Regions from separate parts of the Lysinibacillus sp. A1 genome, predicted to be linked through region 2. Evidence: riboswitches for the same ligand, from Rfam matches in the RefSeq annotation. Region 2 holds a riboswitch; each other region holds the start of a gene.
What was found. Region 2 has a riboswitch for S-adenosylmethionine ahead of PI85_RS14165 (methionine ABC transporter ATP-binding protein). Riboswitches for the same ligand answer to the same signal wherever they lie in the genome.
Positions count from the first base shown of each region.

Region 1: linked by a shared signal. The riboswitch ahead of PI85_RS05460 (O-acetylhomoserine aminocarboxypropyltransferase/cysteine synthase family protein) and the one ahead of PI85_RS14165 (methionine ABC transporter ATP-binding protein) in region 2 are both predicted to bind S-adenosylmethionine.
Region 3: linked by a shared signal. The riboswitch ahead of PI85_RS20410 (bifunctional homocysteine S-methyltransferase/methylenetetrahydrofolate reductase) and the one ahead of PI85_RS14165 (methionine ABC transporter ATP-binding protein) in region 2 are both predicted to bind S-adenosylmethionine.
Region 4: linked by a shared signal. The riboswitch ahead of PI85_RS02265 (cyclase family protein) and the one ahead of PI85_RS14165 (methionine ABC transporter ATP-binding protein) in region 2 are both predicted to bind S-adenosylmethionine.

Region 1 covers NZ_JSZM01000008.1:57,596-65,118, forward strand. Annotated here, with positions in the region: gene PI85_RS05450 (homoserine dehydrogenase) at 1-422, opposite strand, end outside; gene PI85_RS05455 (hypothetical protein) at 896-1,282, opposite strand; gene PI85_RS05460 (O-acetylhomoserine aminocarboxypropyltransferase/cysteine synthase family protein) at 1,613-2,917, opposite strand; SAM riboswitch class I at 3,035-3,148, opposite strand; gene PI85_RS05465 (glycerol-3-phosphate acyltransferase) at 3,304-3,936, shown strand; gene PI85_RS05470 (DASS family sodium-coupled anion symporter) at 4,136-5,617, shown strand; gene PI85_RS05475 (succinate CoA transferase) at 5,697-7,217, opposite strand.
Region 2 covers NZ_JSZM01000015.1:143,886-151,408, forward strand. Annotated here, with positions in the region: gene PI85_RS14135 (acetyl-CoA C-acetyltransferase) at 1-519, shown strand, start outside; gene PI85_RS14140 (acyl-CoA dehydrogenase family protein) at 761-2,545, shown strand; gene PI85_RS14145 (arsenate reductase family protein) at 2,728-3,084, shown strand; gene gcvH (glycine cleavage system protein GcvH) at 3,166-3,546, shown strand; gene PI85_RS14155 (TOPRIM domain-containing protein) at 3,638-3,979, shown strand; gene PI85_RS14160 (thioredoxin family protein) at 3,995-4,306, shown strand; SAM riboswitch class I at 4,363-4,466, shown strand; gene PI85_RS14165 (methionine ABC transporter ATP-binding protein) at 4,550-5,578, shown strand; gene PI85_RS14170 (methionine ABC transporter permease) at 5,568-6,236, shown strand; gene PI85_RS14175 (MetQ/NlpA family ABC transporter substrate-binding protein) at 6,303-7,154, shown strand.
Region 3 covers NZ_JSZM01000032.1:72,389-79,911, reverse strand. Annotated here, with positions in the region: gene PI85_RS20410 (bifunctional homocysteine S-methyltransferase/methylenetetrahydrofolate reductase) at 1-1,800, opposite strand, end outside; SAM riboswitch class I at 1,890-1,989, opposite strand; gene hemG (protoporphyrinogen oxidase) at 2,092-3,486, opposite strand; gene PI85_RS20400 (globin-coupled sensor protein) at 3,677-4,969, opposite strand; gene PI85_RS20395 (SEL1-like repeat protein) at 5,596-6,882, opposite strand; gene PI85_RS20390 (YdcF family protein) at 6,954-7,523, opposite strand, start outside.
Region 4 covers NZ_JSZM01000004.1:59,637-67,159, forward strand. Annotated here, with positions in the region: gene PI85_RS02255 (Cof-type HAD-IIB family hydrolase) at 169-942, shown strand; gene PI85_RS02260 (DedA family protein) at 1,008-1,604, shown strand; gene PI85_RS02265 (cyclase family protein) at 1,633-2,370, opposite strand; SAM riboswitch class I at 2,459-2,565, opposite strand; gene PI85_RS02270 (hypothetical protein) at 2,664-3,065, opposite strand; gene PI85_RS02275 (helix-turn-helix domain-containing protein) at 3,216-4,787, opposite strand; gene PI85_RS02280 (ABC transporter substrate-binding protein) at 4,866-5,816, opposite strand; gene PI85_RS02285 (MFS transporter) at 5,976-7,160, opposite strand; gene PI85_RS02290 (helix-turn-helix domain-containing protein) at 7,270-7,523, shown strand, end outside.

The sequences.
Region 1 (7,523 bases), on a different contig from region 2:
ATCGTTTTAATAACAGGTACTCCTCCAGCAGTTGTCGCCTCAAAGCCTACAAAGACACCATTTGCTTTTGCAAGTTCTTGTAACTCTAATCCACGCTTTGCAAACATGACTTTGTTGGCAGTAATAACATGACATTTATGCTCTACCGCTCTCTTTAAATAGCTATATGCAGGCTCTTCATTCACAATGGCTTCAAATATTACTTGCATGCCTGGTTCTGCCAATACATCATCCATGCTTGTAGTCATCAAATGTGCTGTGCCTGGTACACGTTCTCGGCTAGCATCTGTTACTAAAATTTTAGCTACTTCCAATTCAATGCCTAATTTATTTTTAAGATCTTCCCGCTTTTCATTTAATATATGATAGATTCCTTGACCTACCGTTCCAAATCCTAAAATCGCTGCCTTTATAGTTGCCATTCTTATTATTCCCTCCAACTTACATTCCGCAGTTTCATCAAGCCAAACTCTCCGTGGGGTTGTGCCAAATCATTTGACACCAACCGCAGGCCTTAGCCAACCCTTAATTTTGGATAAATTTTGATATTCAGTACATGTTAGAACATATACAAATTCAAATAATTCGAAATTTAACTTAAAGAAAATTGTAACGCATATATATACTTTACACAAGAAAAATCTTTCTAGGAAGGACATTTGTTTTCCCTAGACGTGCAAAAGAAATCGGTTTCATTCCTTTTACTATACGTTTTTTTAGTTTATCCATAAGATTTGAACAAATATTGACTCTTTACTCTCAAATTATGATGTCTTTCTTCTATTATATATATGTATGTTCAGACACCCATAAACCAGCTAAATAATTAAACTACTATAAAAAAGGCTCATTCCCTGTAGCAGCAGAGAATGAGCCTAAATATATGAGGGATTATTTAGCTCGCTTTTGAAAGCAATTGAAAACGATATTGTGTTAAAGCTTGTTGAACAATACTAATTTCTTCTTCTGTAAAATTTGGTATTGCATACGTACGTTCCACTAATTGAAATGTACCATACTTCAAATAAAATTCTGTTGCTGGAAGCTGGATGTGGCTCACACCATACTTCTCATATGCCTCATAAACTTCCTTAATCGTATAGCCAATATCATCTGTGCAAACCTGTTCTTGATACGCTGAATGACCGAAAATTTGCTGCCATTTACATTCCACTAATGTAAGGATGTGTTGAATGGATTGATTGTTAACAAATACATGACCTTCATTTAGTTCATAAATTAGATAAGATGCAATGTTTTGCGCACTATAGAGATTACCCATTTTAAACACTCCTTTATCATCAGTTTTTTTGAAGAGTAGCCACTGGCTATGTAACTACTCTCCTATCTATTCAAAAGTGGGGGGATCACTTATGAAAACATTTACCTTTTCAACGAGGTTTTTCCGTACATTTAACTTAATTCCAAGTATATAACAAGGTTTTAACAAAGTCAATAATACATATAAAATTACTCGGTATTGTTTTTAAAAAGGTTCTGATAATTACCGGATGAGGTAATTGGTTAATGTAGCAACGTTTGACGTATACCAAATGAGGCTATTCGAATGAGAAAATACGTAAACGCTACAACATTCGCCTGTCATTCTATATTAAGCTTCTACTGTTTGCTCAGTTGTTGCTGTTGCCTGAGTAATAGCCTGCTCTAAATCTGCAATGATGTCCTCCACTGCCTCTAAACCGATTGATAAGCGAATGAGCGATTCGGTTACGCCAGCTTGAATTAGTTCATCTGCTGATAATTGTTGGTGTGTAGTAGATGCTGGATGGATAATTAGCGACTTGGCATCCCCTACATTTGCTACATGTGAAAACAGCTTTACATGATCAATAAGCTTTCGTCCTGCTTCACGTCCACCTTTAATGCCAAATGTAAGCACTGAACCGAAGCCATTTTTTAAATACTTTTTCGCCAACTCATGTGTTGGAAAATCTTCTAGGCCATTATAATTTACATACTCCACAGATGGGTGGTTACGTAAATATTCTGCCACAGCTAAAGCATTTTCATTGTGTTTAGGGATACGCAAATGAAGCGTCTCTAAACCTTGTAAAAGATTGAAAGCTGCATCTGCACTTAATGTAGGTCCAAAATCACGTAACAACTGTACACGCAGCTTTGTAGCAAAGGCTGCAGAAGCTGTATCGATTCCATAGCGTAAACCATGGTAAGAAGCATCCGGCTCTGTAAAGCCTGGGAATCGCCCACTAGTCCAATCAAACTTACCAGCGTCTACAACAACACCACCTAGAGTTGTCCCATGGCCACCTATCCATTTCGTTGCTGAGTGAACTACCACATCTGCACCGTAGTCAATTGGTGTAGACCCATAAGGAGAAGCAAATGTACTGTCGATAATTAATGGTAAGCTGTTGTCATGTGCAATCTTAGCTACAGCTTCAATATCTAAAACCTTTAAGCTTGGATTACCGTAAACTTCTGCGAAGACAGCTTTTGTTTTATCAGTAATGGCAGTCTTAAAATTCTCTGGGTTTGTTTCATCTACAAAAATCGTTTTAATGCCATAGTTTGGTAATGTATTCGCGAATAAATTATACGTACCACCATATAAAGAACTAGCTGCTACAATTTCATCTCCTGCCCCAGCTAGATTTAAAATAGAAAATGCAATAGCTGCTGCACCAGATGAAAGTGCTACTGCTGCCGTTCCACCTTCTAATAAAGCCACACGCTTTTCAAAAACATCCACTGTCGGATTCGTAATTCGCGTGTAAATGTTCCCCGCTTCCTCTAAGGCAAAAAGACGTTGCGCATGAGCAGTGTCTTTAAAAACGAAAGCAGTTGAACGGTAAACAGGAACAGTTCTAGAACCCGTCACAGGGTCTGGCTCTTGACCGCCATGTAACAGCAGTGTTTCTGGTTTAAAATTTGTCATTGTGTACCTCCATTTGGTTATTTTTTTTACGATGGTACCGGAGATGAGGAGGATTTTTCTGTAGAAAACAAAAACCCTCTTCAGCTAAGAAGAGGGTTGCGGTTGCAAGTTTTCCTCCCCTTATCTGCCAGATCCAAGTAAGAATCTGTAGGAATTAGCACCTTAGTAAGTTCATCACCTACTGGTTGCCGGGCATCATAGGGCCTATCCCTCCGCCGCTCTTGATAAGAGTATGAGATTCAATTTCCATCGTTGTTACAAAGTATAAGCATAGAGTTTTTTTCTGTCAACATCTAAATTTTATTTTTTCCGAAACTTCTGTCTGCTCTTTTACGTAGTAAGAACGCATACACTATTTTAGAAAAAAATTTGAAAGGAGTATTTTTATGGTAAAAGCCGTGATCTGTTTTCTAGTTGTTGGCTATTTGATTGGCTGTATTCACGGCTCTAAGGTGGCACAATTTTTATCCGGGGTTGATTTAAAAAAAGCTGGCCATGGCAATGCTGGTGCCTCTAATGCTACGCTTTCACTCGGCTGGAAATATGGCGTTTTAGTAGCTCTTATCGATATTGGCAAAGGCGTCGTAGCCATTGTCGGTGCACATTTTTATTTAACAGATGTAACACATTTAACAGCAGAACAAACATGGCTCCTCACCTACTTGATAGCTGCAGGGGTTATTTTGGGGCATAATTTCCCTTTTTATATGGGCTTCAATGGTGGAAAAGGGACTGCCTCTATCATTGGAATTTTACTTGCGGTTGATTGGAAGATTGGTTTATTTGCACTTATTCTATTTGTTATTTTATCTTTTGCAACGAACTATTTAATTGTTGGGGTATTAGAATTTTACCTCGTTTTTTGTACCGCTACTTACTTATGGATTCCTGGGCTTGGCCCGACCATTATTGCCATTCTACTTTTTGCTATTGCTATTATTTTGCACATTGAAAATATTCAACGTTTAATCAATGGAACCGAGCCTAAAGTTACTTCTGCCTTCAAGAAAAAGAAATAATATTTTTAGGAGATATTTGTATATTTTATGACCACAAATTATCTCTTTAATTACTATTAAAGCTGTAAAACAGACATATTCCGCTTCTTTTCATTCTATACAATAAACGGACGAATTCTTATCTTAAAAAAACATTATACTGACCGATGTTATGGATAATAACCGTCATTTTACGTAGACGTAGAAGGGATGAGAAAATATGTCTTCATCTAAACAAACAACAACGAAGCGTAATTTAAAGCCTTTATGGATTGGGTTGGCTTTTGCTTTATTAATTATCATTATTTTTTTACCTAATAACGGTGATCTACCTGTAGCTGGACAGCGCGCTTTAGCCATTTTAGCTTTCGCGGTTATCCTGTGGGTAACAGAGGCTGTTTCATATCCTGTTAGCTCTGCAATGATTATTGCACTCGTCACAGTTTTACTAGGACTTGCACCATCTAAGGATGATCCAACAACACAACTAGGTACTGCTAGCGCCTTAAAACTATCATTAAGTGGTTTTAGTAACTCTGCCGTGGCCCTAGTAGCAGCAGCTCTTTTTCTAGCGGCAGCCATGCAAATTACCAATTTGCATAAACGACTTGCTCTTTGGATTCTTTCGCTTGTAGGAACAAAAACAAAAGCCATTGTTTTCGGTGCTATATTAGTTTCAATTGCCCTTGCATTTTTTGTTCCTTCAGCTACTGCACGTGCTGGCGCAGTGGTCCCTATTCTTCTTGGCATGGTCGCAGCATTCGGTTTACCACGTGATAGTCGACTTGCTGCTTTACTTGTTATTACTTCTGTACAAGCCGTCTCCATTTGGAATATCGGTATTAAAACTGCGGCAGCACAAAATATGGTTGCTTTGAATTTCATCCAAGAGCAATTTAATGTGAATATATCATGGGGTGCTTGGTTACTTTATGCTGCTCCATTCTCGATTATTATGTCAGTAGCCTTATTTTTCATTATGATTACGCTTATTAAGCCTGAGACGAGCAATATTGATGGTGGTAAAGAAGTCATCAAGAAACAGTTGGCTGAGCTTGGGCCGTTAAAAGCACCTGAGATTCGATTGATCGTTACATCATTAGTTTTACTATTTTTCTGGGCAACGGAAGGCAAGCTCCATCCATTTGATACAACGACGGTTACAATTATCGCTATTGCTGTACTACTAATGCCTAAAATAGGCGTTTATTCATGGAAGGAAGTTGAACCTCATATCCCTTGGGGAACAATCATTGTCTTTGCAGTAGGTATTATGCTCGGAACTATTTTGCTGAATACAAAAGGTGCATCATGGTTATCAGATAAAGTTTTTGGTTCACTCGGTCTAGATACTATGCCAATTCTTGCTACGATTGCTATCGTAACATTATTTAATATTCTTATTCATTTAGGTTTCGCTAGTGCAACAAGCTTAGCCTCTGCACTTATACCAGTGTTTATCGTGTTAGCTTCCACATTAACAGCAAATGTTGATCAGGTTGGCTTTGTTATCATACAACAATTTGTTATTAGCTTTGGTTTCCTATTACCAATTAGTGCACCACAAAATATGCTTGCCTATGGTACAGGAGCATTTACAACAAAGGATTTCCTGAAATCAGGTATCCCATTAACGATTCTCGGCTTCCTCCTAATTTTACTGTTCTCTGCAACTTATTGGAAATGGGTTGGCCTACTATAAACGCTAATGTCATAGATAAACTTATACAACAAAAGGCCTTGAGGGAGCAGCTGTCCTTCAAGGCCTTTTTATTAGAATTCTATTTTGATAAAGCTGGGTCTTTCATTGTTCCACTTTTTGCGTAATTGACATGCCATGACAGCGCTTTTTCAAGATCATGCGGCGTATGATGTCCACCAGTTGCCTCATTAGCGTCGTTAAAATATTGCCATAGCTGCTCACGATAATCAGGGTGTGCACAATGATCAATAATTAGACCTACACGTTCTTTCGGAGCAAGCCCGCGTAAATCAGCCACTCCCTGCTCTGTTACGATAACATCAACATCATGCTCTGTATGATCCACATGCGAAACCATTGGGACAATGCTAGAAATATTCCCACCCTTAGCATAGGATTTAGTCACAAAAATACCTAAGCGTGCATTACGGGCAAAGTCACCCGATCCACCGATACCATTCATCATTTTAGTGCCAGAAACATGCGTAGAATTAACATTTCCGTAAATATCAACTTCTAATGCCGTATTCACTGAAATCAAGCCGAGTCGACGAATAATTTCTGGTTGGTTAGAAATTTCTTGTGGACGCAGTACTAATTTATCCGCATACTTGTCAAAATTCCCATAAACGCGGTTTCCTACTTGTTCAGAGAGGGTAATGGAAGTAGCAGAAGCAAAACTCACTTTTCCTGCATCGATTAATTCAAATACTGCATCTTGAAGTACTTCTGAGAATACTTCTAGGTTCTCAAACTCAGAATCTTTAAAACCAAGTAATACTGCATTCGCCACTGATCCAACCCCAGATTGAATTGGACGCAAGCTTGTTGTTAAACGGCCAACTTTAATCTCTTCACGCAGGAAGTTTAACAGATGATTAGCCATAATATCTGTTTCCTCATCAGCAGGAACGATCGTTGATGGCGCATCTAGAATATCAGAAACTACGATACCTTTTACTTTATCCAAATCTAACGGAATACCGATTGTACCGAGACGATCAGACACATTTTGTAAAGGGATTGGGTCCCGTTTCCCTTGTTGTGCAGGAACGAAAATATCATGTACGCCTTCTAATGCATCAAGTTGTGCTACGTTTAATTCAATGATGATTTGATCTGCCTCTTGCACAAAAATCGGAGAGTTACCAACTGAAGTTGTAGGAATTAATAAGCCATCTTCTGTAATAGCAGCCGCTTCAATAATTGCAAAATCAATAGGTCCTATAATGCCTTGGCGAACCAACTCTGCATTATGTGATAAATGTGCATCCACAAATGTGATATCACCACTATTAATTTTATTACGAATACCAGCATCTGCCTGGAAAGGTCCTCGTTTGCGAATAACGCCAGCCTCTGCTAGGTATTGGTCTACCTCAGGGCCTAGAGATGCTCCTGTATATATATCTACCTGGAAGCTCTCTTTTTTAGCTTTCTCTACAAGCGCAAGAGGTACAACTTTTACATCCCCAGCACGAGTGAAACCGCTCATCCCTAATACCATGCCATCCTTAATCCAAGATGCTGCTTCTTCTGCTGTTACAACCTTGCCCCGTAATTGCTCATGACGAAGCTTTTTCGCTAACTTTTCTTCCATTCCTTATTCCTCCATCCCACTTTATTTTTGTTCAACTAGTATTTGGTTCCATTATCTTTGTCATCAAAATTACCTCCGCTTCAAATAGATATGCAGGAGGCTTTATCCTTAATTAAAAGAGCTAACCCCACTCCTCTTCTGCATAAGAATAATCTAATTTTTGGTAGCACAACCAAATAAACAGCCGATTATATAATTTTATACTATTTAGAATATTTAATCTATATCAAATGAAATATTTAACTTTTCGAGATAATTTCTACATTCCCACACTATTTAAATATAATTATCTACCCCTCTTTAATC
Region 2 (7,523 bases):
CCTGGTACATCGGTTGAAGGCTTAGCGAAGCTTCGTCCAGCTTTCCATGTGAAGGGGAGTGTGACGGCAGGGAACGCTTCTCAAACTTCCGATGGTGCAGCAGCTGTATTGGTAATGGATCGCGAAGAGGCTGTCAAGCAAGGTTTAACACCAATGGCAAAATTCCTAGGCTTTGCAGTAGGTGGTGTACCACCTGAAGTGATGGGAATTGGTCCAATTGTGGCGGTACCGAAAGCGTTAGAAATTGCAGGTTTATCAGTAGATGCTATTGATTTATGGGAAATCAATGAGGCATTTGCATCCCAATCCTTACAGGTTGTTCGTCATTTAGGCATTGACCAAGAAAAGGTCAATGTAAATGGTGGAGCTATTGCATTAGGACATCCACTGGGTGCAACGGGTGCTATTTTAACGCTAAAACTTATTCATGAATTAAAGCGTCAAGGCAAGAAATATGGTGTAGTAACTATGTGCATTGGTGGCGGCATGGGGGCTGCTGGAGTATTTGAAATTCTATAATCTTCATTAGATCAGCTTGAGGTGTACTGTTTCCGGTTGCCTCCGAGCATGTATATGTCAAGCTTTTCTATATATGTTTGTCTTCACTCAGTAAAAGGTTTGTAGCGTCAGAAACCTTCTCTAATATGACTGGAGAAGATGCTGAATACAGATTAAGCCTCTAGCAAATATCACAGATTTGAAGAGGCGTCATTCAATAGGGGATTAGACTATCAAAATAGATATATTGGGAGGAATTTATATGACTGAAAAAACAACGGATTTCATTAAAGGCGGCGGATTTTTAATTGAAGATGTGGAATTAGATCGTGTGTTTACACCAGAAGATTTCACTGATGAGCATAAAATGATTGCTAAAACAACAGAAGAATATGTAGCAAATGAAGTTTTACCTGTAGTTGAAAATTTAGAGCACCACGAATTTGAGCATTCAGTACGTCTCCTTAAAAGTGCTGGTGAATTAGGCTTGCTTGGTGCAGATGTTCCAGAAGAATACGAAGGACTAGGCTTAGATAAAGTTTCTTCAGCATTAATTGCAGAAAAAATGTCTGTAGCGGGTGGCTTCTCCATCACTCATGGTGCACACGTTGGAATTGGCTCATTACCAATCGTGCTATTCGGTGACGAAGATCAAAAGAAAAAATATTTACCGAAGCTTGCTTCAGGTGAATTAATTGCTGCTTATGCATTAACAGAGCCAGGATCAGGCTCAGATGCTTTAGGGGCAAAAACAACTGCGAAACTAAACGATGCAGGCACACATTATATTTTAAATGGTGAAAAGCAATGGATTACAAATGCGGGCTTTGCAGATGTTTTTGTTGTTTACGCTAAAATTGATGGCGACAAGTTCACTGCCTTTATTGTGGAACGTGCATTCAATGGTGTTTCTGTGGGTCCTGAAGAGAAGAAAATGGGGATTAAATCTTCATCTACTCGTACACTAGTGTTAGAAGATGCAGAAGTGCCAGTAGAAAATTTATTAGGTGAAATCGGTCGTGGGCACGTCATTGCCTTCAATATTTTAAATATCGGTCGCTATAAACTTGGGGTTGGAACAATTGGTGGATCGAAACGTGCATTTGAGTTAGCAGTACAATATACAAACCAACGTCAGCAATTTAAAACTAAGCTTTCTGACTTCAACCTTACAAAAGAAAAATTATCAACGATGGCTTCTCAATTGTATGCATCAGAGTCCTTAAACTACCGTACTGTTGGTTTATTTGAAGATCGTTTAAGCCAGCTAAGTCCAGAGGAGCAAAAGGAAGGAAAAGTGATTGCAGGTGCTATCGCTGAGTATGCGATTGAATGCTCAATTGCTAAAGTATTTGGATCAGAAACATTAGATTATATTGCAGATGAAGCGGTACAGTTACATGGCGGTTATGGCTTCATGGCTGAATATGAGGTAGAGCGTATTTACCGTGATTCTCGTATTAATCGAATTTTTGAAGGTACAAATGAAATTAATCGCATGATTGTACCAGGTACATTTATGAAAAAGGCACTAAAAGGTGAGCTGCCATTATTACAAGTTGCGCAAAATCTACAGCAAGAGCTTTTGATGTTAATGCCGGAGGATATCGGTACAGAGCCACTAGCTCAGGAAAAATACTTAGTGAAAAATGCCAAGAAGATTGCTGTATTAGCGGCAGGCTTAGCAGCACAACGCTTTGGTGCGAAGTTAGATCAAGAGCAAGAAGTTTTAGTAAATATTGCTAATATCGCTAATCAATTATTTGCAATGGAATCAGCTGTATTACGTACAGAAAAAGCGGTTGCACGTGATGGCGTTGAAAAAGCACATCAAAAATTGCTATACACTCAAATTTTCTGCCAAGAAGCATTTGCTGAAATCGAAAAAGAAGCAAAAGATACAATTCTTGCATCCGCAGATGGTGATGCAGCACGTATGACTTTATCTGCATTACGTAAATTAACACGTAACAATCCATACAACCTAATTACGAAGAAACGTGAAGCATCTGTGAAATTAATTGAAGCAGAAAAATATATCGTTTAATCGTATGAAAAACGCTAGCTATCCGTAAATGGGTAGCTAGTTTTTTTGTTCCAGATAAATTCGGGAAAGTAACGGATAAAAATACAGAACCAATGGATAGACTTACGAAAATGAGCGAAGTTCCACCATTCTAAATGATTATGATGGTATACTACAGAAAAAGACAGCAGAGGAGCATTTTTATGACGATTCAATTTTTCCATTATCCAAAATGTACAACATGTAAAAAAGCACAAAAGTGGTTAAATGATCATGACGTTTCCTATGAAGAGGTACATATCGTAGAGCACCCACCAACAAAGGATGAAATAACAGCTTTATGGCAAGCAAGTGAACTACCTTTGAAGAAGTTTTTTAATACTTCTGGTATGAAGTATCGTGACCTTGGTTTGAAGGACAAGCTAGCTGATATGACTGAGGAAGAACAGCTTGAGCTACTTGCTACGGATGGTATGTTAATAAAACGTCCCATCGTAACAGATGGAAAAAAAGTAACTTTAGGGTTTAAAGAATCCGATTTTGAGCAAGCTTGGTTATAACCGTTTTTATCCTTGTTTTTATAGGAGAAGTATGGCACACTGAAAGTGAATATATTACATAATTATGGAGGGGTTTTTTGCATGAGCACACCGAAAGACTTACGTTACTCTGAAGAGCATGAATGGGTAAAAGTAGAAGATGGAAAAGTACGTATTGGTATTACGCACTTCGCACAATCTGAATTAGGAGATATCGTTTTCGTTGAACTTCCACAAGTTGGCGATGAAATCAAAACAGATGATCCATTCGGTAGCGTAGAATCAGTAAAAACTGTTTCTGAATTATATGCACCAATCTCAGGTACTGTAGTGGAAGTAAATGCAGATTTAGAAGATAGCCCAGAATTCGTAAATGAATCACCATATGAAAAAGCATGGATGATCGTCGTAGAGCCTGCTGATGCATCAGAAGTTGATAAACTTATGACAGCAGAACAATACGAAGAGATGACTGCAGAATAAGACAAGCCATAATCAAAAAACGTCGGAAACCACCGGCGTTTTTTATTATATAATAATGTATAAGTGGGTATGTCTAAATGGAGGTGGCGTAATGTTCGATGGGAAATGCTTGATAGTAGAAGGACGCTCAGATAAGCTACAAATTGAGCCAATTTTGAACGAGAATGTTACAATACTATGTACGAATGGAACAATTGGAGTGCATCAATTAGAAGAGCTACTCGATCCTTATGAGGGCTGTGAGCTATTCACTTTTTTTGATGCCGATACTTCAGGCGATAAGTTACGTGCATTAATGGACAGACATTATCCTGAAGCAGAGCATTTACGTACAATGCCAACCTATAAGGAAGTAGAAACGACACCACGAAAAGTGTTAGCGACAATTTTACTGCGTGCACATTTTTCAATCCATAATGAATATATTTTGTAAGGTTGCGTGAGATGAATGAAAGAATGGTCAAAAGAGCAGTGGGAAACGACATTACAGTCGGGAGAAAAAGCTGCGTTTTATTTATATACACCGATGTGTGGTACTTGTGCAGTGGCATCGAAAATGATGTCAATTGTAGAACAACTATTACCTCACTTAAAATTAGGGAAAGCAAATATTAATTTTTTGGAGCAAATTGCTATTGAACATCAAATTGAAAGCGTTCCTTGTTTACTTGTTTGTGATGGCGGCAAAGTGACAGAAAAGATTTATGCTTTTCAATCCGTACCATTTTTGTACGAATTGTTAAAAAAATCAATTGACTGAACTTTATTAGCGTGGTAAAGTAACAAATATATTACTAAAACATTAAATATATCGAACTCTTATGAAGAGCGGCGGAGGGAAGTGCCCTATGAAGCCCGGCAACCATCACATAGTGAAAAGGTGCCAAATCACCCAAAGATTTTTCTTTGAAAGATGAGAGAACGGTTCAACGTATAATACGTGACCCCTTCTACTTGTCTATAAGTAGAGGGGTTTTTTTATATAAGAAAAGGAGTATTCGCTATGATACAGCTTCAAAATATAACGAAGAAATACAAAACAGCAAATGGCGAATTAACGGCAGTCAAAGATGTTAACCTTACTATTAATAAGGGTGAAATTTTTGGCATTATCGGCTATAGTGGCGCTGGTAAAAGTACGATGATTCGTTTACTTAATGGTTTAGAGAAACCAACAGCAGGAACAGTAACGGTGAACAATCAAGAATTTTCTTCGATTAAGGGTCAAAAACTTAGAGCAGCTAGACAAAAGGTTAGTATGATTTTTCAACATTTTAACCTACTTTGGTCACGAACAGTTGCAGAAAATATTGCCTTCCCATTAGAAATTGCAGGTGTATCAAAAGCTCAACGGGAGGCGCGGGTGAAGGAATTGATAGCACTTGTTGGCTTAGAAGGGCGCGATCAAGCATATCCATCGCAACTGTCTGGTGGACAAAAGCAACGTGTAGGGATTGCACGTGCATTAGCAAATAACCCAGAGGTTTTACTATGTGATGAGGCAACATCTGCACTAGACCCTGAAACAACAGATGCCATTCTTGATTTACTGGTAGATATTAATGAACGTTTAGGGTTAACGATTGTCCTCATTACGCATGAAATGCATGTCATTCGCAAGATTTGTCATCGTGTAGCCGTGATGGAGGCAGGCGAAATTGTAGAGCGTGGGGAAGTATTGCAGGTTTTCCAGGCACCTCAGGCGGCCATTACTAAGAAATTTGTAGCCCAAATTACAAATACAAAGGAAACACAAGATACAGTAGAACAAATCAAAGCAAATTACCCAACGGGACAACTGGTCAAACTGATTTTTGTTGGTGAAAAAACCGAACAGCCTGTTATTTCACATCTTGTAAAGCAATTCGATGTGGAAGTAAGCATTGTACACGGGAATATTTCACAAACGAAAAATGGAGCATATGGTACGCTCATCGTGCAAATTGATGGGTCGAAAGCAAATGTGACTGAAGCCCTAAGCTATTTAAATACAGTGGAAGTACAAACGGAGGTGATTGCAGATGCTAACTAATCTCTTTCCGAATGTAGACTGGGATAGCATGTGGCAGGCTACGTATGAAACATTATATATGACAGCCATTTCTACAGTTATTACATTTATTCTAGGGTTAGCCATTGGGATCGTCCTATTTTTAACAAGTCCCAATCAGTTATGGGCTAATAAAATTGTTAGCTTTTTAACAGGGTCACTCGTTAACATTTTCCGCTCTATCCCATTTATCGTGTTAATTATTTTATTAATTCCATTCACTAAGTTTTTACTAGGTACAATCCGTGGAGCTAATGCTGCTTTACCTGCTTTATTTATCGGTGCGGCTCCATTCTATGCACGTATGGTATTAATTGCGTTACGTGAGATTGATAAAGGTGTCATTGAAGCAGCTCGTTCAATGGGGGCAAAAACCTCCACAATTATCTGGAAAGTTCTAATCCCTGAATCATTACCAGCATTAATTTCTGGTATTACGGTTACGGCTGTAGCACTTGTTGGTTATACAGCAATGGCAGGGATAATCGGTGCAGGAGGTCTTGGAAACTTAGCCTTCCTAGACGGGTTCCAACGAAATCGCCAAGATGTGACATTAATGGCAACTATTTTGATCTTAGTAGTAGTCTTTATTATCCAATGGATTGGTGATTTCATTACAGAAAAAATTGATAAACGTTAATAAAACTGAGGTTATTCCGGTTCTTGCCGCTAACATATTTTCATCAAAATAAAGGGAGTGTCATAAATGAAAAAGTTATTAACAGGATTATTTTTATCAATACTTGTACTAGCTTTAGCAGCTTGCGGTACTGATAAAAAAGAGGATGCAAATTCAGCATCTGGTGATAAAACAGATAGTAAAGAAAACGTTACATTAAAAGTGGGAGCTTCTAATACACCACATGCCGTAATTTTGGATAAAGCAAAACCGATCTTAGCTGAGAAAGGTATTGACCTTGAAATAGAAACATATACAGACTATGTGCTACCAAACCAAGATTTAGAATCAAAAGAGTTGGATGCAAATTACTTCCAACATATTCCGTATTTAGAGTTACAAATTAAAGACAATGGCTATGACTTCGTCAATGCTGGTGGTGTTCATATTGAGCCAATCGGTATTTACTCTAAAAAATATAAATCTTTAGAAGAACTTCCTGAAGGTGCAACAATCTTACTTTCTAATTCGGTATCAGATCACGGTCGTATGCTGTCATTATTAGAAGCTAAGGGCTTAATTAAATTAAAAGAGGGTATTGATAAAACAGCAGCAGAAATTAAAGATATAGATGAAAATCCTAAAAACTTTAAATTCGATGCGAATACAGCACCAGAAATGCTTGTACAAATGTACGAAAACGACGAAGGGGACGCAGTACTGATCAACTCTAACTTTGCTATTGATAATGGCTTAAACCCAATCGAAGATGCGATTTCTCTTGAAGATAAAGAGTCACCATACGTAAACATCATCGCAGTACGTGCGGGGGATGAATCAAGACCAGAAATTAAAACATTATTAGAAGTATTAACGTCTAAAGAAATCCAAGACTTTATTTTAGAAGAATGGAAAGGTGCAGTAGTACCTGTTCAATAATTTAAATAAAAGAGTACGTAAGTAGTGAATTACTTACGTACTCTTTTTCTTTTGAAGCTGTTTAAGTGAATTTTGACAGCTTTCGAATAGTGACTATCTACAAGTTGTCGATTTCCGAGGAAATAAAAATGGCTATATAAAATAGTTACAACAGCTCATGTAATGTCTATTCTCCGTGTTTCAAAGGATGATCCCTCCAGTATCGGTGAAAACCAATTCTAGAGGGATTTTTTAGAGTTCAAAAAAGGAAAAAATGTTAATTTTTTATTTATTAACATTCTTCAGTGTCGCTTAGCAACTTTTTCATCTACACTAATAAAGCGACTCTGAATATATTTACTAAATATCTGAATAAATAATGAACTTTTT
Region 3 (7,523 bases), on a different contig from region 2:
ATATTTCATTAATTCTAATGTCACATCGTAGCGTAAAAATGGTGTAATAAGGTAAATGCCATTGAAATATTGCGCAGCCACCTCTACTAATTCCTTGGCAATTGCAATCCCCTCAAGTGTGGCGCGTTCCTTATCTTCACCACATGCTTTCATCCTTGATAAAGCATCTTCAGATAATTTTATGCCTGGCACCTCATGATGTAAAAACTCTGCACTTTTATAACTCGTAACGGGCATAATGCCAATATAAATCGGTGCTTGTAAATGCTTCGTTGCTTCATATATTTCTATAATTTTTTCCTTTGTATAAACAGGCTGTGAAATGAAATAGTCTGCCCCATGCTCCATCTTTTTTTCTAAGCGTGCCACAGCACGATCTAATACACGAACATTTGGGTTAAATGCAGCAGCCACAGAGAAGTTAGCCTTTTTCCGTAATGGTTTCCCTGAGAAAGAAACCCCTTCATTTAATTGTTTAATTAATTGGATCAGCTCCATCGAGGAGACATCATAGACGCTAGTGGCACCAGGAAAATCTCCAACCTTGGTTGGGTCACCTGTAACAGCTAGCACATCATGAATTCCTAAGGCATTTAACCCCATTAAATGTGATTGCAGACCAATTAAATTACGATCTCGACAGGTAATATGTGTAAGGGGGCGTACGCCATTAGAGCTTTTCAATAACGCCCCCATTGCAATATTACTAATACGTGGGGATGCCAATGAATTGTCTGCCATCATAACTACATCGGCACCTGCCTCATATAGTTGCTTGGCCCCTTCAAGAAACCCATCTATTTCTAAGTGTCTAGGTGTATCCAACTCTACAATGACCGAGCGTTCACGCTTTACCTTTTCATGAAGTGGTTCAAATTTAGCTGGCTCAGCATCACGAACAATCTCAATCTTTGCAGGCTTCGCATGCTTTTCACTAACTGGTGATAGCTCTTCTAAATACTTCTTTGCGGCTGCAATATGCTTTGGTGTCGTACCACAACAGCCCCCAATTAAACGAACACCCTGATCACGCAGCTCAACAGCAGCGCGACCAAAATAATCAGCCTCCGACTCATAAACAACACGCCCGTCCTCTAAATCTAATAGCGAAGCATTTGGATAGGCTGACATAAATGCCTTTTCCGGAAGTTCTACTCCCTCAAACGCTTGAATCGTATGATATGGACCAAGACGGCAATTGACACCAACAATATCTGCACCAAGAGTCTCTAATTCATGTAGCGCATTATTTAAAGACATACCATTTTGTAAAACACCAGGCTCATGCATAGATACTTGAGCAATTATCGGTATATTAGTTTTGGCGCGTAGCATGTTTAATGTCGCTGTTAATTCTTCAAAATCATAATAAGTTTCGAGTAAAAGACCATCAGGATTTCCTGCAAGTAACACACTTGCCTGCTCATCAACGGTCGCTAATATGTCATCTAATGTTGCATCGCTTTTACGAATGCCACGAATACCACCAATCGTTCCTAAAACAAATTGACCGCCATCCGCTGCTGCTCGCTTAGCAATAGTAATAGCTGCTTCATTAAATTGTTGAACACTTGATTCTAATCCATAGCGAGCTAATTTAATGGCATTGGCACCGTACGTATTCGTTTGAATAATATCAGCACCCGCTGCGATATATTCTCTATGAATCTTTTCAATTAATTCAGGTCTCTGAACATTCATTTCCTCATGACAATACTCCAATCCATAGCCATACAACACTGTGCCTATTGCACCGTCTGCCGTCAATACATGCGTTTGTAACCTTTCAAGCAATCCCATAAAACTAGCCTCTCTTCCTCTATTTCTGTATAATAAAAAGCCTTCTTTTATATAAAAAGAAGGCTTTAACGACTCATCATTATTGTTCCTTCTCATCTTCGACTCAACGGTCTTCTGGATTTAGCACCTGACAAAAAGTTGGTTGCTGAAGCTTCAATGGGCCAGTCCCTCTGCTTCTCTTGATAAGAATTATTAAGTATGAATTTTTTAAATAATTAAAAGAATCATATCGTTTACAGACGAATGAGTCAAGACTATTTCACATAACAAAGAAATTTTTCGTTTAAAAACTTAGAAATTGGATAGTTCTTCTGCAAGCTCTTCACCAATTTTTTTCCCATTTTGAATGCAAGCACCAATACCTACTCCAAAATAAGAGCAACCCGCAATCGATAAATTTGGATAGTTTTCATTCAGCTCTAATAGTAAGCCTTGCAGCGCTTCCCGGTGAGCTAAGTCATATTTAGGCATTTGATCAATCCACTTTGTGACATTCACAACGGTTGGCTTTTCATCTATTCCTAGGCTTTTCCGAACATCTTCTAAAGCGATGGCTGCCAATTCGTCGTCAGTCATTTTACGTAACTGCTCATACGCCGGATTAATACTCTTATAGAATAGGCGAACAAGTAGTTGATTGTTTTTCGATGTATGCTTCCACTTGCGACTCGTCCAAGTCGCTGCATTACAAGTGACATCAGAATTATGGGATACAATATAGCCTGTTCCATCCGCTGGTAAGTTTGCATCAGACACATCAAAGCCTAGATAAATAGTAATGGCTGATGCTGTAGTAAACTGATCAAAATAATGTGTTAAGGAGTCATCCTGTAATATACTTTGAACCGCTTCATTCGGTAGCGCTAGAACAACATATTCTGCCTCAATGTTTTGACCATTTGCTAATGTAATCGAATATTGGTTCCCCATTTTTTGGACATGATTTGTGGCTACCCCTTTAATGATATCTACCTCTGTTAATGTCTGTTCTAATCGCTCAATTAAAGAGGATAACCCATTTTGAAATGAAATAAATTTTTTATTAGCAGCTTTAACAAATTGCTCACGATTCGCATCAAAACCTTTTATGATACTTCCATAGTCATTTTTATAGTCAATTAAATACGGTAAAGTAGAAGCAATAGAAAGTTGGTGTAAATCACCAGAATAGACACCTGCTAAAACAGGTGCAATTTGATTTTCCACAAGCTCTTCGCCAAGATAATAAGTTAAAAATTCCCCTATCGAGCTTTCTTTTGTAAAACCTGCATTGGGTAAAGTTAAATCTTTTAAAGCTTCTTGTTTGGCCAGATCTGAGATAAGAGTGCTTTCCTCAAGTGATGCCACACTCATAGGTATACCGAAAGTAGAATCCGCTGGAATGGCGTGCAACTCGTTATTTGTATAAATATAGGATACACCTGTTTCGTTGTAAACGAGATGATCTTCAAAGTCTAGCTCCTGCACTAGCTCCATTACACCTTTATGGCGAGCTACGATAGAGTCAGCACCAGTTTCCATAATAAAACCTTGTTCATAGGCTGAATATAGTTTGCCACCTAAATATGTATTTTTTTCTACGAGCACTAGCTGAACATCTAATTTTTTTTCCTTCACTTGGCGTTGTAGATAATGCATTGTGCATAAACCAGTAATGCCGCCACCTAATACAACAACTGTTTTCATAGTAAACCGCCCCTATTTTTAGTTCTGTCTACAGTATAAACTTATTTTCATTGAAAATTACGTTAAACCCTTTACAAATTTAGCAAAAATAGAGCTACCTCAACTATGAGATAGCTCTAGCTCCAAAAATTATGCTTACTAAACACACATTATAATGAGTACTATAGTGTTTAATATGGTTACTAGTGATCTAGCTTTTTAAATTTTGGGCAAAGCTAGCTAATTTTTCTGCTGAGTTCGTTACTTCAGTAAAAGAACTACCCAGCCCACTTAATATACCTGCGATTGCTTGTATTTTCGTCGCCATGCAATCATTTTGATCTTTTGCTTCTGTCATTGCCCCTACTATATTTGTAAATTGACCTTCCGTGTGTAACATATTATCCTCACCAGATGCCACTTCTTCTTGGATATGAATGAGAGATTGCTCTAATTTCCCGGTGCGTTCACTCGTTTTTTGCAACAATAATGCAACAGCGGTGACAGATTCCTTTGTTTGAATGGATAATTTACGTACTTCATCAGCTACTACACTAAATCCCTTCCCTGCTTCTCCGGCACGGGCCGCTTCAATAGCGGCATTTAAGGCCAACAAATTGGTCTGATTGGCAATATTGGTTACGACACTCATAATTGTTTCCATTTCCTTCGACATATCAGATAATTGTTCAATATTTTCTTCTATATCATGAAGAGACTGAATAATATTATGCATATTTAGTGATTGTTTCTTTAAACATTCACGTCCATCCAGTGCTTGGTTTTCAGCGAGAGTAGACACTTCTAGCGATCTCTTTGCCAATTGTTCAATTTCCCCAGACTGCTCACTTAGTCTGCAAAACGAATTATTAGTTTCCTGTGAAATGGTCGCAAGCAATTCAGAGGATTGTACAATTTGCCGTTCAATTGCTTCTTTTTCTAGTTCCATGTTTTCTTTATGCTGTTCAACTGTATTTTCATATGCCTCTAAAACAAGTTGCTGCTCGAAATTACAAATTTTAGATATGGCCCTTATTGTATTAAACTGATCTCGTGGATGATCGATATGCTGTTCAACCAAGTCTATAAATGAGAGAGATAAATCTTGGAACGCGCAAATATACCATTGTGTTCTAAGCCCAATATGTACGTGCACCTTTGCAATTTTCACACGCCTTTGGTAAAATTCCTCATCAATCGTTCCGTTAAACATTTCAATAATATGCTGCCGTAACGTTATTTTAAGCTTTTCTACAGAACTATGATGACTAATAATATTTACCAAATGTTGTTCGGTACCGATCATATTGTAAAAACGGTTTACGATGTGATCAACATTGTCCATAACATACGGTTGGAATGCTTTTAAATATTGTAAGTCTTGCTTCGTTACATTCAGCATTTCAATTTGCTTCACCATTAATTGGCGATTAGACAGCTCCATTTTCACCGTATATTGCTGTAAATCCAACGCCTTCGTCTTACTCTGTTTTTGAAAAATCACTTATCTTCCCTCTTTCGTTCCGTTTACTTTAACAGGCTGAGAAACAACAAATACCTTTTAGCATATTGATTGATACAACAAAAAATACCGATTCATAGGCTGACCATATACGATGATCCCATTTGCTTCAGCTATTTCATTTGTCACACTGCTTCCTCCAAAAGCAGCCACACATTGTTCTATCATGAATAAAAGGTGAATTGTGCTCAACTAACAGATTTTCTCTATACATTGACTATAGTCGATTTATTTATGTATGATTCATTTCAAAATTACTCATTTACCTTAAACATTTTAAAAAATACTGTCAATTTTATTTATACCATATTTTTACATAATATGTATATAAAGTCCTTACTGCTACATTGTCTGAATTTCAACAAAAAAAAGCTACCACAATATTATTGGTAGCCTTTTGTTTCATTTGTTTGTTTGATTATGCTTATTTTTTTTATCTTTTTTCTATTTTTCAATCGATCATCATTAAATTTCACTATATTAATATTTTATACCCTTATTCTAAATAATTATAAATACTCATAAATAAACCCTCATGCAATACAAAAGGATTATTATGTTAGACCATATAAATAATCTTAATGAACCATGAAATTTTAATATAAAATTTACAATTCCTTAAGTTCCTCTACTAATTTTGCGGCTTCTTCTATGCCAGCATCTGCAGCAAGTGAATACCACTTAATAGCCTCCTTCAGATTTCTGGCGACTCCCTCACCTTTATTATATATATGACCAAGCTGTAGCTTCGCATCTGCATCCCCTTGCAGAGCAGCCTGTTTAAACCAATGAATGCCCTTTTCAATATTTCGAATGCCTGTTAAGCCTTTACTCCAAATAAAACCTAAATCATAAAAGGCATCGATATGAAATTGCTCTGCTGCTCTTTCATACCAAAATAAACCTCGATTCATATCTTTTACTTGATCAAGACGCCCCTCTAGATAAATACCACCTAGACGATACTGCGCTTCTACATATCCTGTTTCGGCAGACTTTTTATACGCATTAAAAGCTGCATTCGTATCTTTTTTGACTCCTAATCCTTGCTCATACATGATTCCTAGCGTAAACATAGCCTCCGCCACATTTTTACTAGCTGCAAAATCAAACCATTTTCTTGCTAGAGTAAAATCCTGCGACACACCCTCTCCATTAAAGTACATATCCGCTAAATTATTGGCAGCATCGGCATGCCCTTGTAAAGCAGCCTTTTCATATAAAGAAAAAGCCTGAGTGTAATTCTCCTCAACACCGACTCCCTCAAAATAAAAATTCCCTAGCACATATTGCGCATCTACATTTCCTTGGGCAGCAGCTAATTCGAACCATTTTAATGATTTTTCAGGCTGAAAACAATCCCCTTCCTTAGCATTGTAATACTCCCCTAGCTGATATTGTGCATCCGTGTCCTGATCCTCAACCGCCTCTTTATATAAATCAATCATTACCTCATGATCTAAGTCTTCTTCATCTAAAATCTTGACTTGATTATCCTGATGGCAGAAATACCATTCAACAACATCAAGTACATCATCAACCACTTCTATTCTGCTTGTTAATCTTTCGAGGGATGAAATTTGCCAAATGAGTATATAGATTGGTTGTGGAATAGCATCACGCAACACATCATCATACTCTGCTAACAGCGTTAATACATTGTCCTGCACAGATTGAGTTTGATCTGAATGGACAATTTGCAAATGTCGCTGTTGCTGATCTTTTAATAACCCTCGCACTATTTGATACAGTATTTTTTGCAAGGCTGTTAAGTTAACTTCAGTGAATGTTAGTAATTTTATATGTTGAGCAAACCATGTATTTTTCGTTTGTATGATTTCTTGTAGGGAATGAATGCGTTCCTTATTGCGCTTAGCTAAAATTTGCTCGTACATTGTTTTCCTCCCTTGCACATTATGTAAAAAACTGCCTTGCCACTATTATATGGAAGACAGTTGAATTTTGGTTACACATATGCTCGCAACAGTAAGCCTATAAATAGCGTAATGATTAAAAAAACTGTAATATGGGCCCACTTATTCATTTCTAATAAGCCTATAAATTCTCTTGTAAATGCATTAGGAACATAGTAGAAGGCTGTTTTTGAGCCAACCCCTTCTGCATCTAGTTTTGCTTTTTTTGCATAGAGACTTGCGCGAAATACGTGAAAATTATTTGTTACAAATATGGAACGGTATTTTTCGCCTTGAGCATGTTGATCCATTATCTTTTTCGTAAAAATCATATTTTCTTCTGTATTGGTCGACTGATCTTCCATTAGAATTTTATTCGCAGGAATATCATGGACATCTAATAAATATGTTTTCATAGCCCTGGCCTCTGATACTTTTTCATCAGTCCCTTGACCACCTGAGACAATGATAAACGGTCTTTCCCCGTACTTTTTGTATTGCTTTACCGCTTCATTTAAGCGACTTGCTAAAAGTGGTGGAACTCTATCGCCAATTACCCCTGATCCTAGCGCTATTATATAATTTGGTTCATAGCGAATAGGTGTGAAATGATACAATATAGC
Region 4 (7,523 bases), on a different contig from region 2:
CTTACATTATTAGTTAAATATCATTAGAAATAAGCTTGTAATAGTATTTATCGGTGTACTTAAAGTAAGTTATATAGTTCGAGCAAATTTTGTCGAATTATATACAATTTATTTCATAGACAATTCGAATTGTATAGTTCAAAAGTTTGATGTGAGAGGATGGAGGAAATGACATATAAAATAGTATTTTTTGATGTGGACGGTACTCTGATCAATTATGAGAATGGCGCTGTGGAAGAAAGTACAAGGCAGGCCATTCATCTACTACAGGATAAAGGGATTCATCTAGTGGCTGCGACAGGAAGGCCGTTGTCCATGTGTGAAGGGCTGAAAAGTTTGGGAATTGAAACCTTTATTACGGCAAATGGGGCATATGTGAAGCACAAGGATGTTGTCATACATAAAATTCCGATTGAAAAGGGCATTGTTCAAAATGTTCAAGCTTTTGCACAGCAACAACAGCATTCCTTAACATTTTTTACAGAACAACTTACGATGAATGCTATACAAAATCCGTTAGCGTTAAGCGCGATGCAAGAGACATTGTCTTTACGTGATTTTCCCGTTAGAAATGACAGCATTATAGAAGAAGAGGTTTTTCTTATGTGTCTTTATGCAGATGAGCAGGCTGAAAAAAGATTAGCTTGTCAATTTTCGAATATATTACGGCAACGATGGCATCCTTATATTGTGAATGTCTTACAGCAGGATGTGTCCAAGTCGATAGCTGTAAAGGCTGTACTAGATTATTTTGAAATTAATTTTAAGGATGCAATAGCTTTTGGAGATGGAGAGAATGATATAGATATGCTAGAGCAGGTTGGTCTCGGGGTAGCCATGGGAAATGGGAGCCAAGCTCTAAAAAATGCTGCAGATTTTGTTACAAAGAAATCTATTGAAGGTGGCATAGATTTTGCTTTACGTCAGCTTCACATTATTTAACGACATATTTGCTTGAGCAATTTTACTGTTATGACTGTATAGAAAAGGTGTTAGGTGGTTGGAAAATGGCGCAACATGTGCAATCTCTAATTGAACATTACGGGTATTTTGGTATCATTGTGATCCTAATTGGAGGCATTGTTGGGTTGCCACTTCCTGATGAAGTATTTTTAACTTATGTAGGCTATAGTGTTTATCGAGAAAGTCTTGAACATATCCCAGCGTTAGTAAGCGCCCTGATTGGTGCCATGGGAGGTATTACTTTAAGCTACTATATCGGCCATCGATTTGGCTTACCGCTCTTGCAGAAATATGGGCCAAAGTTTCATATAACTGAGGAAAAAATTGATTTTACTAAAAAAATGTTTACGAAAGTAGGTCCTTTTTTATTAATAGTTGGCTATTTTATTCCAGGTGTACGCCATCTGACAGCTTATATTGCGGCTATTAATAATTATCCCTATAAAAAATTCGCATTCTTTGCTTATACAGGAGCATTTATTTGGACGTTCACATTTATAACATTAGGAAAAGTATTAGGGGAGAAGTGGCGATTCGTCGGTTACTATTTATCCCATTATAGTATTTATGTCATCTTACTATTTGTCCTTGTCATGTTAATCGTTTATTATCTATTGAAAAAAAGAAACGTACAAAAGTAAAAGTCGGTATGAGTGTACCGACTTTTTGTTATGGCAAAATGGCAAATGATCGAACAGGGAATCCAGATGCTGTTTCAGGCTTAGGTACAATATTAAAAATAATAGCCCCTTTTGGAGGAAGCTTGTCCAAATTAGTCATAAGCTCAATTTGATAGGTGTCTTGATCAAGGACAAAATATTCTCCATCCAATTTGCCGCTTTGACGAAAATCAGTAGCAGAATCGGTATCAAAAGTTTCATGACCAATTGCACTTACTTTACGTTCCTTGAATAAAAATTGTAATGCCTCCAAGCCCCAGCCTGGAAGATGATTATGGCCATCCACATCTTTATTATTGAAGGCTTCTTTATCGGGCCAACGCTTACTCCAATCTGTTCGCAGTGCCACAAAAGTACCTTCTTCTATTTGTCCATGTTGTGCCTCGAATTCTAGAATATCTTGGACACTGAGCGTAAAGTCATGATTACTAGTAGCCTCTTGTGATTTATCAATAACGATAAGCGGGAGAACTAGCTCCTTTAGCTCTAGTTCATCTAGAAAACGAGTATTTCTTACAAAGTGAATAGGTGGGTCAATATGTGTTCCATATTGTCCGGGGAATGTAAATTGCTGTGCGAAAAAACCGTCATCATGCGAGAATAATGTTTCAAATTTAGCATCTTCAAACATGAAAAAATGAGGTGAATGTGGGCCAAAGGTATGTGTCAAATCGACCCATTGTTTTGATTTTAGTAAGTGCAATGCTTGTAAAAGTTCATTAGACATTTAATTTCCTGCTTTCTAAAAGTAATGGTAAATAAAAAAGAGTCCTCTATAGAAGAGGACTCCCTAAATCATACGTGGGTAGTTCGTCTTCTCATCTTTCAGGCTTAGATTTTGCCAAAAGGAATTAGCACCATACTGATTGAGCTGGTTGCTGAGACTTCATCGGGCCGATCCCTCCGTCTCTCTTGATAAGAAATAGAATATAAGAATTTTCAGAAATAACAGTACAAATACTTTAGCATATATTTTTATAGTTAACAACTTTTATAGGATTACATGGTTAAAATTTTTATTTACCAATTTAAAATTAACGTTACTCTACAGCAATCACTATCCATAAGCTGTATTCTAAAATTATCTGGTGTATAGTTGGTTTCGAATTTTGTAGTGATGCCTGTGGATGTAATCAATTTTTCGACCTCTGTTTTATTTGAAAGTTGTGCAGCATTTTTTAAATCATGGGCAAATTGTTGAGAACTATCAATTTTATCCGTAAGTAATTGTGCTTGTTGCATAATCGCCTTTATCCGCGTAGCTGAAGATATTAATTTTTGTGTATCAATAGAGGGAAAGGGACTATTACTGGTCGGCATTGCTAAATGTTGAGAAAAGGGTCTAGCTACAAGGTGATGGGCCGTTGACGGTATTGGGTAATGGTAGGGGTGAACAAAATACGGATAAGGATTATAATACAATTCAATTCCTCCTATCCAAAAGCTGATATCTTATCTTATGTATCATGATCTTTTTAGGTGTTTGGATAAAGATGTTTCTGTACAGGAGTGTACAACATGCTATGCTACACAAACAAAAGAGGAAGCCATAGCAAGCTTCCTTGTTGTTCTTTAGCCAAGAACATTTAAAACATCATCTATTTTTTTGCTATGTGATAGGATTCCATAATTCATCCAAGTTAAAAAATCGACCTCATAAACACAGCTGCTCTTAACTGCACTTAGGTTTTTCCACATGGAAGATTTTAAAATAGTACGCTCTTCATGCTCATAAATGGAGTGCTGCTTGTCGAAGGTGATGAATAAAAGATCCGCGTCTAGCTGTAGCAGCTGATCGGAAGTCAGATGAGCTTTACGCTGATTTAGCGGTATTTTCCATACTAATGGGTGAGGCGTTAAGCCTAAGTCACGGTATAGGATTGGCCCTGTATAACCGCATTCAGGGCCGGCATACAGCGTAATGCCAATCGCTGAAATACGAAGAAATGCCACACTTTGCCCGTAAACGGATTTACCGAGAATTTGTCGAGCCTTCTGTACCTTATCCTCGTAATCCAAGATAATATCTTGCATCATAGCTGTTTTTCCTGTTAAGTCAGCAATTTTAAAGAGGGTCGATTGCCAGTCTTCCCCAGGGTGGTCTAGGTGACAGATTGGGGCTAGCTTATTTAAATGAAGACAAGCTTCCCAACGTTCTATACCGGCATCTAACATAATTAAAGTTGGTTTATAGTGAAAGAGACGATCCACTTCTCCGTACTGTACATCGATATCGGGCACATCCTGCAAACCTAAATAGTCTTGTTTCCCCCACTTGGAATGACTAAATTGGGCAATGGGTGTAATACCTAAAGCTACAAAAAAGTCCTCTAAGAACGGTGCGAATACACGTACATTATTACTTTGACTTCGTCTGTATTGTCCTGGGGAAATACCTACATGCTCTTTAAAACGACGGTTGAAATAATATTCGTTATTAAAACCAATGGACTGACTAATTTCAAATACACGATCATTAGTTGTCATTAATAATTGTTTGGCTTTTTCAATACGTATACTATTTAAATAATGAAGAGGAATCTGCCCCGTAATATCTTTAAAAATACGAGAGTAACTCCATCTTGGAACATTTGCAAGTTCTGCTAATTGTTCAACAGTCCAATCCCTACCAAAGTGTTTGTGCAAATATTGAATGGATTGCTCTACAGATTGACGATCATTTTGTAGTATAGGCTTTGGTTGGTTTTGTTCAAAAATAAATAGCATTAATTCTTGGAAACGAACATGCTGCTCAAAAATAGTGTGTTCATCCTTTGCTTGACGACACCGATAAATAGCTTCTAATAGTCTATTGCATTGAGAAAAGGGAAGGAGACGTAGTTCTCTAACACTTGTAAAGAGACTAGTAGGGGCATGGGATTTACTAAGATAAATCGTGTTAAATGTCAATTGGTATAAGCAGAGGGGCTCATTTGCAGTGTGAATTTCGACATGGCAATTAGGTGGAATAATCACACATTTTTCTTTCATAAGGTGGATAGTTTCATGATTTGTCTTAAGTGTTCCGTTACCACTAATAAGGATGAAAAGCGAATAGTATGTATGGCTATATGGCTGCATATCCGCTGGTAGAATAGTATATGAAATAGTTTGTAAATGATAGATTTGTGTTAAAGTACCCATTGTCCATGCACTCCTAAGTAAAGTTTAAATTTGGAAAACAACAGAAAGAAAGCCCCCTAAAGAGCTTTCTTTTGTAAATTATTTCACGAACCATTTTTCAAGATCATCATATTTTCGTAGGTTTGCAGTAATGGCGCCAGACTGCCAATAAGTTCGATCAGCAATATAAACTTGTCCATTTTTTACAGCAGGAACTGTTTTCCAAAGTGTACTATCTAACCATTTAATCGCCTCTTGATTTTCCTCGGTTTCCCAAGTGCCATTTGAAGGGAAGAGTATAATATGATCAGCATCCAATTCTGGAATAGCTTCTTCAGACAAGACCTCGTGGAACTCTGTCATATCACGAGCTAATGGATGTGGAGTTAAACCAGCTTCCGTATAAATGTATCCCGTGTAACGATTCTTCATTCCGAATAATGCCAATGTTTTATCGGCAACATTTAGACGAACAACGGCAACAGTTTCGTCACCAACTGATTCATCTAACGTAGCTTTTAAATTAGTAACACGTTCCTCATATTTATCAACGATTTCATTTGCTTTCTCAGGAATATTTAAAACATCAGCTATCGTTTTTACAATCTCCCGTGGATCTTGTAGTATTTCTTCTTTTAAGCGATAAGTAGGCGCAATCTTAGAATATTCTTCATACTTTGCCTTATCTGCGGCACCATCTACAATGATTAAATCCGGCTTAGCTTGAAGTAATGTTTCCATACTACCTGTAACGTCAAACTCAGGTACGTCTAAGCCTAAATAATCTTGTTTCCCCCAGGATGGGTGATACCATTGCACAACGGGTTTGACATCTAGGGCAGTTAAATAATCTTCCATATAGATGGCTGCTACTCGCTGTGGATTTGTTGGAATTGTTACTTCGCCAAACTCATCTTCTACAACTCGTGTATCTTCTTTTGGTGGATTCTCATTTTCGGAATTTGTTTGTGCTTCATTTGAACCACAGGCACTTAAAACGAACATCAGTACAAGGAAAAGTACAAATGTAAAATATCGACTGATACGCATGGCAATTCACTCCTATAAATTTACTAAAACAGATTGAATGTTATCTTAATTTAGAATGATAATCATTCTCGTTTGATTCAAATAAATTATAGGATACAACATAAAAACAAACAATACATATTTTCTACATCTTTTTTATACAAAATGAAGTTTAGAGCACTATTGTTTCTTTTTATCAAAAAGTAGCCATAAGAGTGTAACGATCGCTGCAAGCATAACCATAAAGAATCCATAAACAGGCGTGTGTGCTAATGATTGATGACGAATAATAAAGCCTCCAATATAGGAACCTAAAAATATACCAATATTGAAAGCAGAAATATTCAATGCAGAGGCCATTGAAATAGCTGATGGTATATATTTTTCAGACAGTATAACTGCATATAGTTGCAAGCCTGGGACATTCATGAACATAAATAGGCCCATTATTAGTACCATGATTAACCCGATAATTGGCGATTCAAGAGTATAGCCAATGCCAAGTAAAGCTAATGCAAGTCCTACAAAAATAATAAAGATGGAACGAAGTGGATTTTGATTTGCAAAATGGCCTCCTAGTGTATTACCAATAGCCACGCAAATACCATAGACAACTAATATAATAACGACCGCGTGTGGCGAATAACCCATATATTGCTCTAATATAGGTGAAACATACGTGTAAACAACAAATGCGCCACCGTATCCAATTGCTGTAATGAAAAGGATTAATAACATTCGAATATTATCTAATACTTTACCGATATCACGAATTGAGATTGGGTTACCTTTTGATAATTGGCTTGGTACTAACAAAGCATTACTAATTAAACCAATTATTCCTATAATAACAATAAAGATGAACGACATACGCCAGTCTGTTACTTGTCCAATAAATGTACCCAGTGGGACACCAGTCACAGTAGCCAATGTTAGTCCAGTAAACATAAAGGCAATAGCACTTGCGCGTTTATTTGGTTCAACTACATCAGCCGCTATGACAGAAGCGATGGACATAAACACACCGTGTGCTAATGCTGAAATAATACGTCCTATTAATAAAATTGAGAAATTTGGTGCCATAGCTGCGGTTAAGTTCCCAATTATAAAGATTGTCATGACAAGCAATAAAACAGTTTTTCGACTAAGGCGAGATGTTAAGGCTGTTAATAATGGAGCTCCAACAGTAACGCCTAATGCGTATATTGAAACAGTTAAGCCAGCTGTGCTTAAAGAAATACCGAAGTCATTTGTAATTAATGGTAAAAGCCCAACGCTGATAAATTCAGTGGACCCTATTCCGAAAGCACTGATTGCAAGTGCTAGTAAAGTTAATTTAGCATTTGGCTTTTTTGATTGTGACATACTACTTATATCTCCTTTGATTTTTTTTATCATGTGTAGTAATATTCATACATACCTATAAGATATGTAGAGTACTTTTGGTTACTTTTGAATATTACGGGGGTTTACAATGCAAAAAATTTATAATATTGGTGTAGAAGCTACACTTGAAGTCATTGGTGGTAAATGGAAACCAGTCATTCTTTGTCATTTAAATCACCATGGTAAAATTCGTACAAATGAGTTTCGACGATTGATTCCAGGAATCTCGCAAAAAATGCTCACTAGTCAATTAAGAGAGTTAGAGCAAGCTGGATTAATCCTTCGAAAGGTCTTCAATCAAGTGCCACCGAAAGTTGAATATTCCTTAACGCCTTATGGACA